DNA from 2 places in the Faecalibacterium sp. BIOML-A1 genome. Region 1 is predicted to be linked to the other one. Evidence: riboswitches for the same ligand, from Rfam matches in the RefSeq annotation. Region 1 holds a riboswitch; the other holds the start of a gene.
What was found. Region 1 has a riboswitch for FMN ahead of GKG36_RS06825 (ECF transporter S component). Riboswitches for the same ligand answer to the same signal wherever they lie in the genome.
Positions count from the first base shown of each region.

Region 2: it holds a riboswitch for FMN, as region 1 does, so the genes downstream of both, ribD (bifunctional diaminohydroxyphosphoribosylaminopyrimidine deaminase/5-amino-6-(5-phosphoribosylamino)uracil reductase RibD) here and GKG36_RS06825 (ECF transporter S component) in region 1, are expected to answer to the same signal.

Region 1 covers NZ_WKZJ01000004.1:147,500-154,504, reverse strand. The annotation lists gene pta (phosphate acetyltransferase) at 1-499, shown strand, start outside; gene GKG36_RS06830 (mechanosensitive ion channel family protein) at 738-1,820, opposite strand; FMN riboswitch at 1,989-2,108, shown strand; gene GKG36_RS06825 (ECF transporter S component) at 2,259-2,858, shown strand; gene GKG36_RS06820 (MATE family efflux transporter) at 2,985-4,403, opposite strand; gene GKG36_RS06815 (phospho-N-acetylmuramoyl-pentapeptide-transferase) at 4,575-5,528, shown strand; gene GKG36_RS06810 (tetrahydrofolate dehydrogenase/cyclohydrolase catalytic domain-containing protein) at 5,636-6,490, opposite strand; gene GKG36_RS06805 (cyclodeaminase/cyclohydrolase family protein) at 6,502-7,005, opposite strand, start outside.
Region 2 covers NZ_WKZJ01000014.1:29,455-36,459, reverse strand. The annotation lists gene GKG36_RS12815 (response regulator transcription factor) at 1-36, opposite strand, end outside; gene ribE (6,7-dimethyl-8-ribityllumazine synthase) at 57-533, opposite strand; gene GKG36_RS12805 (bifunctional 3,4-dihydroxy-2-butanone-4-phosphate synthase/GTP cyclohydrolase II) at 555-1,751, opposite strand; gene GKG36_RS12800 (riboflavin synthase) at 1,764-2,405, opposite strand; gene ribD (bifunctional diaminohydroxyphosphoribosylaminopyrimidine deaminase/5-amino-6-(5-phosphoribosylamino)uracil reductase RibD) at 2,369-3,493, opposite strand; FMN riboswitch at 3,645-3,759, opposite strand; gene GKG36_RS12790 (resolvase) at 4,079-4,582, shown strand; gene GKG36_RS12785 (hypothetical protein) at 4,727-5,242, shown strand; gene GKG36_RS12780 (aldose epimerase) at 5,301-6,182, opposite strand; gene GKG36_RS14620 (hypothetical protein) at 6,186-6,350, opposite strand; gene GKG36_RS12775 (altronate dehydratase family protein) at 6,428-7,005, opposite strand, start outside.

The DNA of each region.
Region 1 (7,005 bases):
CGACTATACCGATACCATTGATAAGGCTACCGGCGAGGTCAAGATCGCCGCTTCTGCAAAGCTTGCTGAGGTTGCTATTGAGACCGCTAAGACCGCAAAGTTGTTCGGCATCGATCCGAAGGTTGCTGTGCTGAGCTTCTCCACCAAGGGCTCCGGCAAGGGCGGCACCGTTGCTTTGAGCCATGACGCTGTGATCAAGGCTCAGGAAATGGATCCCGAGTTGGCTGTGGACGGTGAGCTGCAGTTTGACGCTGCCGTTGCTCCCGAAGTTGCACAGGTCAAGTGCAAGGGCAGCAAGGTGGCTGGTCAGGCCAACACCTTCATCTTCCCCTGCATCGAGGCCGGCAACATCGGCTATAAGATTGCTCAGCGTCTGGGTGGTTATGCAGCTTACGGCCCCATCCTGCAGGGTCTGAACGCTCCCATCAACGACCTGTCCCGTGGTTGCAACGCCGACGAGGTCTACAAGATGAGCCTGATCACTGCCTGCCAGTCTTGAGCTGACTGATTGAAAATAGCCGCCGCATTCACCGTACAAAACGGGCAGAATGTTGAGGCCTCAAAGGCAGATTTCAAAAAATGAGTATAGAAAAGCTGAGCATCTGTGAAAAAGCAGGTGCTCAGCTTTTTGCATTTTCAGTTCCGAAAAATTCTACTCTTTTTGAGGGAAAAAGATGAGATTTTTGCTTTCCGCTTTTCGTTGGCGCTATTTTGCAACAGCCCCTTTACAGGTTTGCTCAGTTCTTTTCGATATACACGCTGGTGGAGGGGAACGCAAAATCCACACCGTCGGCCTGCATGATGTCCATAATGTTCAGGTTCAGGTCGTTCTGCATCTGCAAAAATTCCGCGTAGGCGTTGGTCAGCAGGTAGGCGGAGACCAGAATGTTGATGCTGGAATCACCAAAGTTTGCAAGCTGTACGATGTTGGTACCCTTGTTGGTGTAAGGGCTTGCGTCCAGCATGGTCTGCAAGTCTTTCATCAGCTGTTCCAGCTTCGGGCGGGTGGTGCCATAGGTGACACCCAGATTGAACTTGTAGGGCCGCATGGTGCGCAGGGCGGCGTTCTGCACGGTGGAAGAGCAGATCTTACTGTTCGTCACCACATTGATGGTTTTATCCAGCGAGCGGATGCGGGTGGAACGGAAGTTGATGTCGATCACTTCGCCTTCCACATCGCCCACAGTGATCCAGTCGCCCACCGAGAAGGGCTTGTCCAGCAGAATCACGATGCCGGAAAACAGGTTGCTGGCGCTTTCCTGTGCGGCCAGCGAGATGGTCAGACCAACCAGACCGGCACCGGCGACAATGCTGCCGATGGGAAAGCCCACTTCTTGTGCCAACGCTGCCACGCACAGCACGATCACCAGCACCTTGTAGGCGGTGTCCAGCAAAGAGCAGAGTGTTTTGTTGGAGCGGATCTCCGGGCTGCAGGAAGCCAGCAGCAGGTCGGCCAGATCCGATGCCGCATACAGGCCTTCGCAGACCAGCAGGGTCATGACAAGGCGGAAGCAGACCAACAGCAGCTTGGCAATGCCGGGAATGGCCCAGGGCAGGGAAGCTGCCGCCAGATATACGCCAACCGCAGTGCACATGCGCTGGATGGGTACCGCAAAGCTGCGCAGCAGGATGGGAGTGCCGTTAAAGTGCCACTTGCGGGCCAGCAGTGCCGGAATGCCCTTTTTGCTCAGCCAGCGGCGTACCAGCCATGCGGCAAGCAGAATGAGCAGCGCGCACCCTGCGCGCGCAGCCAGTGCAAACCAACCCTCCAGCAGTACAGAGCCAAGCTCAAACGAAAGATCACGAATAGAAAAGATCATGATAACCTCCTGAATTTTATACGACCCATCTATGATACCATACCGCACCCACCCGGGCAAGAGCTTACAGAGAAGGGAGCTTGAAAGAGTTACTTTGACATTTTTTGCACAAATTTTAAGATGCCCTCTTGACAAGCTGGGCCTGCCACGCTATACTTTGTGCCAGAAAGTTCGTTTCAGGGCGGGGTGAGATTCCCCACTGGCGGTAAAGTCCGCGACCACCCGCAAGGGTGCTGACCCGGTGCAACTCCGGGACCAACGGTATAGTCCGGATGCAAGAAACGGCAGGCAAATCGTTGTCTACGCGCCCTGTTGCAGTGTTTTTGTTGCAACAGGGCGCTTTTCTATTTGTCCTTCCCGTTCCAAAAAACAAGATACGAAAAGAGCTTTCGGAACAATTTTTGTAAGGGGCATCTTACCCCGGGAAGGATCATTACCATGAAAAAAAGCACGACTCATAATCTTACTGTTGCCGCCATGCTCAGTGCGGTGGCCTTTATCCTGATGTTCATTGAGTTTCCCATTCCGATGCTCATTCCGTCCTTCGTCAAGATGGACTTTTCTGACCTGCCGGCTCTGCTGGGTGCCTTTGCTCTCGGCCCGGTGTACGGTGTGGTCATCAGCTTTATGAAGAACCTGCTGCACATCGTTATCAAGGGCACTTCCACTGCATGCGTGGGCGAGCTGTGCAACTTCATGCTGGGTGCGGTTTTCTCCGCTGTGGCAGGCGTTATCTATAAGCACCACAAGAGCCGCAAGACCGCCATCATTGGTGCTATTGCAGGCGCTGCAGCCATGGCTGTGTTCAGCGTACCGTCCAACTACTTCATCACCTATCCGGCCTATGTACAGTTCTACCACATGCCGCTGGAAGCCATCCTCGGCATGTATCAGGCCATCCTGCCTTCTGCAGACAGCCTCATCAAGTGCCTTGTCATCTTCAATATGCCCTTCACGCTGGTCAAAGGCCTGCTGGATGCAGTGCTGTGCATGCTGATTTACAAGCCGCTGTCTCCCATCCTGCACGGCAGAAAGTAACTTGTTCTCCATTTTTTCTTCTTCTCAAATCATATAACCACAGCAAAACTCCCCGGTCAGGTCCCGCAGTGCGGTTCCCGGCCGGGGAGCTGTTATTTAGAGGAAAATATATCCGCCAGCGGTCGATCAGGCTAATGCCCCTTTGTCCAGCCACCTGCCGCGTACCAGCCGCACAAGGAACAGCACACCGCGCATGGTCAGCTCAAAGCTCATGGCCATCCATACGCCCATCAGCCCAAAATGCGGAGCCAGCAGGGAAGCCAGCGTGAGCCGGATGCCCCACATGCTGACAAGGTTCAGCACAAAGCATCCCGTGCTGTCTCCGGCACCCTGCATGGCACCGCTGGCAACGATACTGGCACCGAACATCGGTTCGGCCAGTGCTTCAATGCGCAGCACCTGTGCGCCCAGCGCAATAACTGCCGCATCTGCGGTGAAAATACCCATCAGGTTTGGCGCAAAAATGTACATGCCAACACCGGTCAGCGCCATGATGCCTATGCCCATGCCGGTGCACAGCCAGGCAAAGTTTTTTGCCATATCCCGACGGTTTGCGCCCACGGCCTGCCCCACCAGTGCAAGGGATGCATCCTGAATGCCATAGCCTGCCATGTAGCACAGGCTTTCGGCGCTCACGCCCAGACTGTTGGCAGCAATGGCGGTGGTGCCAAGGCCGGATACGATGCGGATGAGCAGCACCTGCGCCGAGGAAAGAACTGCACGCTCTGCAGCCAGCGGTGCGCCTACCTTCCACAGGTTCTGCAGGCAGGCTTTGGTAATGTGCCAGGAGCCGGGCTTGTGGATGCACAGCGGGCCGTCCCGCAGCAGTAGGATGGCAAGGGTCAGCACACCGCTGATAGCGGTAGCAAGGGCGGTGCCCAGTGCTGCGCCCGGTACCCCCCAGCCAAGGCCCCAGACGGTCATTGTGCGGCCAAACACCACCATCTCACGGGTGGGATTGATGAGGCAGAAGTTAAAGATCACATCCAGCACGCAGGTCAGCACGCTGATAAGGCCCGGTGTCAGGGCATCGCCGGAGGAACGCAGCATGGAGGAGTAGGTTCCCATGATCATCAAAAAGGGCAGGGAAGCCGACCAGATGGCAAAGTAGGCCGAAGCATCCGCCTGCAGGGAAGGGTCGGCACCCAGCCATCCGGGCAGAAAGCGGCTGATGCCAATGCCGAAGGCCGCAGCTGCAAGGCCCACCACAAGGTTGAAGATCATAGATTGGCGCAATACACCGCGTGCATCGTCCTGCCGGTCTGCACCCAGATACTGTGCCACCTGAATGGCAAAGGACATATATAGACCGGCCAGCATTCCATGCATGAGCCACGTGCTGGAACTGACGATGCCAATGGATGCCGTAGCAGATGCACCGATATGCCCCACCATGGCTGCGTCGATGTACTCTACCGCAGTTACCACGATCTGCTGCAGGATGGATGGGATGCTCAGTGTGAGCACCACCTGCATGGTGTGCCGCAGCGGCACCTGTTCGCCCCGGCGCATCTGCGCCGAAAGCTGCTCAAGAGAGATGGACATGAGTTCTCCTTTTATAGAAACAAAAACTTTTTCGACAGACTGATATACTATTATAAGTGCGGTGCTGCAGAAAGTCAATCAAACGTGGATTTTTCTCCGGGAATGATTGATTTTTTATGGATAGCGTGATACACTTCTCTCACAAACATAAAAGAAAGAGGAACTTTGAATATGATCGAATCACTGCTTTCGGTCGTAGGACAGCGCGGTGTCGATGCTCTGGCATTCCTGCTGGCGTTTGCCCTTACGGCTTTGATGGACTCCGTTTTTCACGATAAGCTTCCGCACGACCATGGCCGCGAGTTTGCGGTGAACGGTGCGCTTTCCAAGGGTAAGGCCCGTGGTTCCGGCCTGATCTTCGTGCTGTGCATCGCACTGGTATCGCTGGCATTCCTGCCGTTCAAGGTGGAATACGTCATCTACACCATCCTGCTCATTGCATCCATGCTGTCCGGCTACTTTGATGATGCTGCTGAAACTGCATGGAACGAGTATAAAAAGGGTATCATTGATTTTGCCATTGCCATTGTTGCAGGTGTGACCTACCTCAACTTCAACGGCTGCGGTGTGAATTTCCTGCAGTGGAGTTTCACTCTGCCGTATGCTGTGTACCTGCTGCTGATCGTTATTCTGATCTGGACCAGCATCAATGTGGTCAACTGCACCGACGGCGTGGACGGCCTTTCGGCAAGTGTTGCAGTGGTGACCATCGGAACCTACCTGCTGGCCTATAAAACAGAGCTGGCCGAGTACGGCACCGCAGGCGTTGTGTTCATGGGCGCGCTGCTGGCCTATCTGTGGTCCAACGCAAAGCCGTCCAGCCTGCTGATGGGCGATGCCGGCAGCCGCGCAATGGGCTTCTTTATCGCAATGCTGTCCCTCAAATGCGGCCATCCGTTTGCCTTCCTGCTGGCAGCCATCGTGTTCATCGTGGATGGCAGTCTGGGCATCCTGAAGATCAGCCTGAAGCGCTTTTTGCACATTTCCATCCTCAAGAACACCCGCACCCCTTTGCACGACCACGCCCGCAAGAATAAGGGCTGGAGCGACGAGCAGGTGGTGGCCCGCTGGCTGATCATGCAGTGTGTGGCTTCGGCTTTGCTGCTGCTCATTGTCCGCGGCTAAAATATAGCAATCAAAAAAGACGCTTGGTCTTGTCTGAATATGTTTTCCCGGCAGGGAAGCATACAGCAGTGTATCAAGCGTCTTTTATTTTATAGTTCTATCATTCGTTACAGCCCGGCCTTTTTTGCTGCAGCCTGCACGACATGGCCCACCAGCACCGAGGTGGTCACAGTGCCCACACCGCCGGGTACCGGCGTGATGGCATCCACTACCGGCTCTGCTTCGCTGAACTTTACGTCACCGCACAGCTTGCCCTTTTCGTTCACATGGATGCCCACGTCTACCACGATCTGGCCCTCACGCAGGCAGTCGGCACCCACGGCACCCATCTTGCCCATGGCCACTACTACCACATCCGCTTCCTTGCAGATGGCGGGCAGGTTCTGCGTGCGGGAATTGCAGATGGTCACGGTGGCGTTCTCGCGGTCCAGCATCATGGCTGCGGGCTTGCCTACCACAAGGCTGCGGCCCACTACGACAGCGCGCCTGCCGGAAAGCGGAATGTTGTAATACTTCAGGATTTCAAGGCAGGCCTGCGCGGTGCAGGGAGCATAGCCGAGATCGGTATTAGTGAACACACCGGCCAGAGAATCGTCCGTGATGCCGTCAATGTCCTTTTCCGGAGCCAGCGCCGCACGCACAGTGCGGTCATTGAACTGCTTGGGCAGCGGACGGAACAGCAGGCATCCGTGGATGGTATCCTCTGCGTTCACCTCGGCGATCACCTTCAGCAGATCGTCCTGCGAAGCATCGGCGGGCAGAAGAAACTGCTTTACCTCCACACCCACCTTGCCGCAGCGGGCGATCACGCCGCGCTCGTAGGAGAGGTCGTCCTCCCGCTCACCCACACGCACCACGGCCAGCGTGGGAGTGATGCCTTTTGCCTTGAGCTGCTCACACAGCGCCGCATTGCGTTCGTTCATAGCGGCTACAACGGGTGCGCCCTTCAAAATCGTTGCCATAATATTTTTCCTCACTTATTCCGCAATTTGTTCGTCACGGATGCAAAAACAGCGTCTGCCCGCGACACAAATTCATCCAGCAGTTTGTCTGTTTTTGCGTCCAACGCAGCAGCGCGCTCACGGTCTGCCATCAGCTTTGTGTTGATGAACACATTCAGGCTTGCGGCCTGCAAGGCTGCCTTGCACAGAGCGGCTGCACAGCCTGCGTCCGAGACGGCCATCACGCTGCCTTTGGCGGCGTATTCTTCCACCAGAGCAATGCCCTCGGCGCACTTTTCCATAATCTCAAGTGGCACGGCACAGGCGGCATCCAGCGCCTTTTCCAGCACGGCGGCTTTGTGTGCAGCCTGCTCTGGTGTGTCCTTGGGCAGGCCGTAGGCCGCAGCCAGCGGCGCAAAGGCATCGGCATCGGCCTGCACCAGCACCTCCAGCTCTTTGCGCAGGGCATCGGCCTTTGTGTTCAGGGCCTGAATGTCTGCTTCCACGGCGGCATATTTCTTTTTGCCGGTGGTCAG
Region 2 (7,005 bases), on a different contig from region 1:
TTCCGGGTCAGGCTGTCGGGTCTTTATAACGATCATGGCAAGCTCCTGCGTGTATTTTACTCTACGGCGGTATCCATTTCCCGGAGCAGGTTTACCATCTCGATGGCACTGACTGCACAGTCATAGCCTTTATTACCTGCTTTGGTGCCTGCCCGCTCGATGGCCTGTTCGATGTTTTCGGTGGTCAGAACACCAAAGAGGACGGGAACCCCGCTTTCCAGCGAGACCGTGGCAATGCCTTTGGAAACCTCATTGCACACATAGTCGTAATGGCTGGTAGAACCGCGAATCACGGCACCAAGGCAGATCACAGCATCATACTTTCCGCTTTTTGCCATTTTAGAGGCAACCAGTGGGATCTCAAAAGCACCCGGAACCCATGCAACATGAATATCAGCGTCCTGCACATCGTGCCGGAGCAGACCATCCATTGCTCCGCTCAGAAGTTTGGACGTGATAAATTCGTTGAATCGGGCAGCTACGATACCGACCTTGATATTCTGAGAAACCAGCTTGCCTTCAAATGTTTTCATTTTTAAATACCTCTTTCGTTGTTAATATTCCAGAAGATGCCCCATCCGTGCCTGCTTCGTTTTCAGGTAAAACAGGTCATACGGGGTCGCCGTCATCTGAATGGGTACGCGCTCGGAGATCTCCAGCCCAAACTCGGAGAGCTGATATACTTTGTCCGGGTTATTGGTAAGCAGGCGCAGGCTTTTTACGCCAAGTTCCCGGAGGATCTGTGCGCCGAGATAATACTCCCGTTCATCTCCATGGAACCCCAGAGCGAGATTGGCTTCCAGCGTATCCATGCCCTGCTCCTGAAGTTCATAGGCACGCAGCTTGTTGATCAGACCGATGCCCCGGCCTTCCTGCCGCATATAGAGCAGGATACCCCGGCCTTCTTTTTCGATCTGCGTCATGGCAGCGGCCAGCTGCTGGCCGCAGTCACAACGCAAAGAGCCAAATGTATCTCCTGTCAGGCATTCCGAGTGGACGCGGCACAGAATATCCTTTCCATCGCCAATGTCACCTTTTACCAGTGCAATGTGATGCTCTCCGTTCAGGCGGCTCACAAAACCATAAGCTCTGAAGGTGCCATACTTGGTGGGCAGGTTCACTGCCGTCACCTGATCGACCAGTTTATCGTGACACTTGCGGTACTCCTGTAAATCACGGATGGTGATGAATTTGATCTGGAAACGCTCTGCCAGCTTTGCCAGTTCAGCGGTGCGCATCATCGTGCCATCCTCCCGCATGATCTCGCAGCACAGGCCGCATTCTTTCAGCCCTGCCAGACGGCACAGGTCAACGGTTGCTTCCGTGTGACCGTTGCGCTCCAACACACCGTTCTTTTTTGCCAGAAGGGGGAACATATGGCCCGGTCTGCGGAAATCTTCTGCTTTTGCGTGATCGTCCACACAAGCCATCGCCGTAATGGAACGCTCTGCGGCAGAAATGCCCGTAGAAGTAGAAACGTGGTCGATGGACACCGTAAATGCCGTTTCATGGTTGTCGGTGTTATGCTGCACCATCTGCGGAAATTGCAGCTTCTGGACGAAAGCTTCGGACATCGGCATACAGATCAGACCTTTGCCGTGGGTCGCCATAAAGTTGACGTTTTCGGTGGTGGCAAATTCGGCAGCACAGATGAAGTCCCCCTCGTTTTCACGGTCGGGGTCATCCGTTACCAGAATGATTTTTCCTTGCTTCAGGTCTTGCAAAGCTTCGGGAATGGTATTGAAGTTCATCGTAAACTCTCCTTAAAAGCCGCAGCGCAGCAGCATTTCTTTTGTGAGCGTGTTTTGCTTCGGTGTTTCTGATGGAAGCAGCCTCTCGATATATTTTCCAACAACATCGGTTTCCAAATTGACAAAATCCCCTTTGTGCCGTTGGTTCAGGTTCGTCTGACGGACGGTGTGCGGTATCGTGGACACGGAAAAGCCCGTAGGTTCCACCGCAGCCACGGTCAGGCTGATACCGTCTATTGTGATAGAGCCTTTTTCAACGACATAGCGAAGGATCGCAGAATCTGCATGAATGGTGTACCAGATAGCCGTATCGTCTTTTCGGATATTAGCAATGCGTCCGACGCCATCCACATGGCCTGCTACGATGTGTCCGCCAAAACGTCCGTTGGCCGGCATGGCACGTTCCAGATTGACAGCACTTCCAACGGTGAGCTGTGCAAGTGCAGAGCGGTTCAAGGTCTCGTGCATGACATCCGCAGCAAAGCTATCCGGGAAGAGCTGCCTGACGGTCAGGCAGATGCCGTTGACGGCGATGCTGTCGCCGATCCTGGTTCCTTCCAGAACCGTTTTTGCACGAACAGTCAGTACGGCGGAATGCTGTCCCCGATTGATGGACTTTATTGTTCCGACTTCTTCCACGATTCCGGTAAACATGGGTACTCCACCTCACTTTCGATCAGGAAATCTTTGCCAAGCTGTTCCAATCGGCTGTTCTTCAGGCGGAATGCAGCATCCGGAAGCGGGACACCTGCACCCTCAATGGGTGCTTTGGCATCCCTTCCTCCGAACAGCTTCGGGGCAATGTAAGCCTGTACCTGCTGCACGATGCCACTTTCCAGTGCAGACCAGTTCAAGGTTCCGCCGCCTTCCAGCAGAATGCTGTCGATCTGCTCCTGCCCCAGCTGTTCCATCAGTTGCAGAAGATTCACATGACCGCAATGCGCTTCCAGACAAAGGACCCGGCACCCGGCCTGTTGATATGCCGCCTGCTTCTCCGGGTCGCCGCAGCAGGTCGCAAGAATGGTCGGAACCTGTTTGGCGGTCATGACCACCTGTGATTGCAGCGGTGTCCGCAAATGTGTATCACAGATGATCCGGACGGGATCACGGCCACCCTCTATCCGGCAGGTCAGCAGCGGGTCATCTGCTAGGATGGTTCCGACTCCCACCATAATGCCGCGGAATCGGTGTCGCTGCCGTTGAACATGATTCCGGGCAATTTCCCCGGTGATCCATTTGGAAGCGCCTGTGTATGTGGCGATTTTTCCGTCCATCGTCATGGCGTATTTCATGGAAACGAAGGGGCGTTTTGTGGTGATATAGTGGAAGAACACCTTGTTCAGCGCATCGCATTCCTCTTGCAGAACATTTTCGGTCACATCTATGCCGTGTGCGCGCAGGATTGCAATTCCTTTTCCAGCCACCAGCGGATTCGGGTCAGCAGAACCCACGACCACCCGGTGAATGCCCGCGTCCAGAATCGCATCCACGCAGGGCGGCTGCTTTCCGTAATGGCAGCACGGCTCCAATGTCACATACAGGGTCGCTCCCTGCGGATCTTCGGTGCAGGATGCCAGCGCATTGCGCTCCGCATGAGCCTGACCGTATCTCTGGTGCCAGCCCTGTCCGATGATCCTGCCCTCTTTTACGACCACGGCACCCACCATCGGGTTGGGAGATGTCCATCCGCAACCCTTTTTTGCAAGCTGCAAAGCCAGACGCATATACTCTTTGTCGTTCATCGTGTCGCCTCCAAAAGAAAAAGCCCTGAACAAAACCGTTCAGGGCAAGCCGAAAAGACACAAGGAACCCTTATGCAAAAAAGAAAGCTCCAGAATGCAAACGCATCCCAGAGCAGCCTCCACAAGCGCAGAACCGTGCGGGCTCTGCGCTTGGTATCTTCTTTCATCCAGACTGTACTGTCGGCTTCGGAGTTTCACCGAATCATGCCTTACGGCTCGTGGGCTGTACCACCGGTAGGGAATCACACCCTGCCCTGAAGATTTCTGATTCAATTACAGCGGCATTATAGCACGGCTCCTTTCGGATTGCAAGGGCATTCTGCAAACCGGGACGAAACCGGGATGAAGCGAATCGCTACAACAATAAAATCACATCGTCCGTAGGACAATGTGAACGGAGAATCCAAAGGGGCGCGGGTCGCCAGTGGCAACCTCAAAATGCGTTGCATTTTGAAGCGCTTGACCGAGCCGACAGGCGAGAGCAGCGCCCTTTGGCACACGACTTTGCTTGCAAAGTCTATTCCGAACAAGACGGTACGAACGGGAGGTGCTGGAAATGGCAGCAGAAAAGACCAAGGTCTACACATGAAGGTAGATACCACTGCCATTGAGCAGGAGATCGCCGCCTATGAGAAGCAGCTACGGCAGCACTACTCCACAAAATCCCGGCTTATGGAGGAGATCGACAGCCTTGACCCGGACGACCGGCACTTTATCGCCCGAAAATCTGACCTTGACGACCGCCTTTATAAGATGTACGATAAAATCGAAGAGGTGGAAAATGGACTGATGGATGCCCGGGCAAAGAAGCAGACCATTGAAGCCGACAAAATCACAGGCGACAACATCTATAAGATCCTGATTTGCTTCGACAAGCTTTATGCCACCATGACCGAGGCGGAACGCCGCAGACTGGTGGAGATTTTGATCGACGAGGTGCAGATCTACCCGGAACGCCAGCCTAACGGACAGTGGCTGAAGTCCGTCCGGTTCAAGCTGCCTATCATCGACCATGACCTTGAATTGAGTTTGGACAATCAGGATCGTGTCGAGGTCGTGTGTTCGATGGTTAGATTCAAAAAGCATTGATCTAATGTGAAGTAGGGTGAACTGTTTTATGGATTCTGTTACACAGCGTATAAAAATGATCCAGCAATATGAAGGAAAATAAGAAGACCTGTGCGGTCTGGTGAAAAATAACAACACAAATAGTACAGAGAAAAGGAGCATCCCATGAACGCAAATATCAATTATGATGAGATCCCGGATACCAGTGCCGTGCAGGAGGACCTGCTTGCGGCGCTGAGCAGCCAGCATGTGACCGTGCACACGAATGAGGAGCCGGACTTCGACTACATGGAAAACGGGGATGTGGCTTTTGTGGTCAAGAACCCGCACAATGATGAGAATTTGCTCATTGAACTGGGCGGCGAGTTCTCGGTGTTCTTCGGCCTGTGGCATGGGCAGTACAAGGCCGTGGAGTACGACTACGACCGCATGAAGAAGGACATTGCAGCCATTCTGGCGGGCAATGCCGGTGCGCTGAGCCTGTATGCCGATGGCAGATGGCAGGGCAGTACCCTCTGCCCGGAGAAGGTGTCTGCCGATGCCGACATGGAAAAGCTGCTGGAACGCTGCTGGCAAAAGCAGGAGCCAAAGGAAAAACTGCTGGCACAGGGCGGCAGGGTGGAACTGCTCTACTGGGACCCGGCGGAAAATAAGAGCTTTATGATTCCGGCAAAGAACTGAATTATAACAAAAAGGACACACCATAACGGCGTGTCCTTTTTGTTATACGATATGAAGCTCAGATCTTCTCGATGGTGATGCTCCAATCAGCGGTCATGGCCTCGTCCGGCTCCAGCACTTCGTGCTTGCCTTCCTCATTGACGCTGTTGGCCCAGCCGTTCCACGGCTCCATGCACACAAAGCTCTCGGCATCCTGCTGCCACAGCACGGCGTGGTCGAAGCTGTCGTCGGCATCCACAGTCACCTTGTGGCCGCTGCCGCTGTCGGTGAGGGTCATGGGGAACTGCACGCCGGTCAGCAGGCGCACGCTGTTGTCCGCACCTTCCTTGCGGGTGAGGGTGATCTTTTCCGGGGCAGCGGGCTGCTCGCCCTTGGCGCTCTCGGAACAGGTGGCGCACTTGATATCGAAGTCCACATTCTCCAGCTTGGAAGCCTTGAAGTAGGGGTGGAAGCCGAAGCTGAAGGGCATGTTGGTGTCGCCCTCGTTGATCACGGTCATGTTGATGGCGGCAGTGTTGCCCTCAAGGTTATAGTTCATCAGCACGGTGAAATCGAAGGGATAGAGGAACTTGGTCAGCGGGGTGGACTCCAAAATCAGGGTCACGCCGTCCGGGCCGACGCTCTCCACATCCCATGCGCACAGGTCGGCAAAGCCGTGGTTCTCCATGGGGTATGCCTTGCCGTCAAAGATGTGCACGCCGTTATCCGGCAGGCCGCAGTTGGGGAACAGCACCGGCACGCCGAAGCGGGGGCGGTTGCACTCGGAAAAATTGGGGTGGCGGGTCCAGATGTACTCCTCGCCGTTCAGGGAGAAGCCGGTGATCATGCCGCCGCGCTCCGGGGTGATGACCAGCTCGGTCTTTGCCTCAGCATCGGTGATAACGTACTGCTCATAGCAGGCACCGTTTTCGGTGACATAACGGGTGGTGATCTGATTCATAGTTCAGTCCTCCTTATGTTTCTGGTTCTGTGCCAGTTTTTCAAAATAATAATCAATGCCATAGCGGATGAGATATTTTATGACCCTTGCAATAACGGCCACGATAGCGGCAAAAATGCCGCCGTAAAGCAGAAACGCATAGATCATCATGCGAGTGGTCATAGCCATAAAAACACTTCCCTTCCGTTTTCATGCACAAAGAGGCTGCCGTACAGCCAAAGTGCCATACAGCAGCCTCGAAACGATTACAGAACGACGCCGTCCTTGAAGATGGAGATCTCGCGGAAGCCGTGCTTCTCGGCCTTGGTCTGCTCACCGCTTGCAACGCGGATGACCAGATCCAGCAGGTCCTTTGCAGCCTCGTCGATGGTCTTTTCGCCATCGGCGATCACGCCGGTGTTGAAGTCGATCCAGCCGGATTTCTTCTGGGCCAGCGGGGTGTTGGTGGAGATCTTCAGGGTGGGAGCCGGGGCCGAGAACGGAGTGCCGCGGCCGGTGGAGAACAGGATCAGGTGTGCGCCTGCGGCGGTCATGGCCGTGGCAGAAACCAGATCGTTGCCGGGGCCGTACAGCATGTTCAGGCCCTTGGTGACAACGGGATCACCGTAGCCGATCACGTCCATGATGGGGGCAGTGCCGCCCTTCTGGACGCAGCCGCAGCTCTTGTCTTCCAGCGTGGTGATGCCGCCCTGCTTGTTGCCCGGAGAGGGGTTATCGTAGACCACCTCGTTGTGGCTGATGAAGTAATCCTTGAAGCCGTTGATCATGTGCTCAGCCTTGACAAAGACGTCATGGTTGATGCAGCGATCCATCAGGAAGCCCT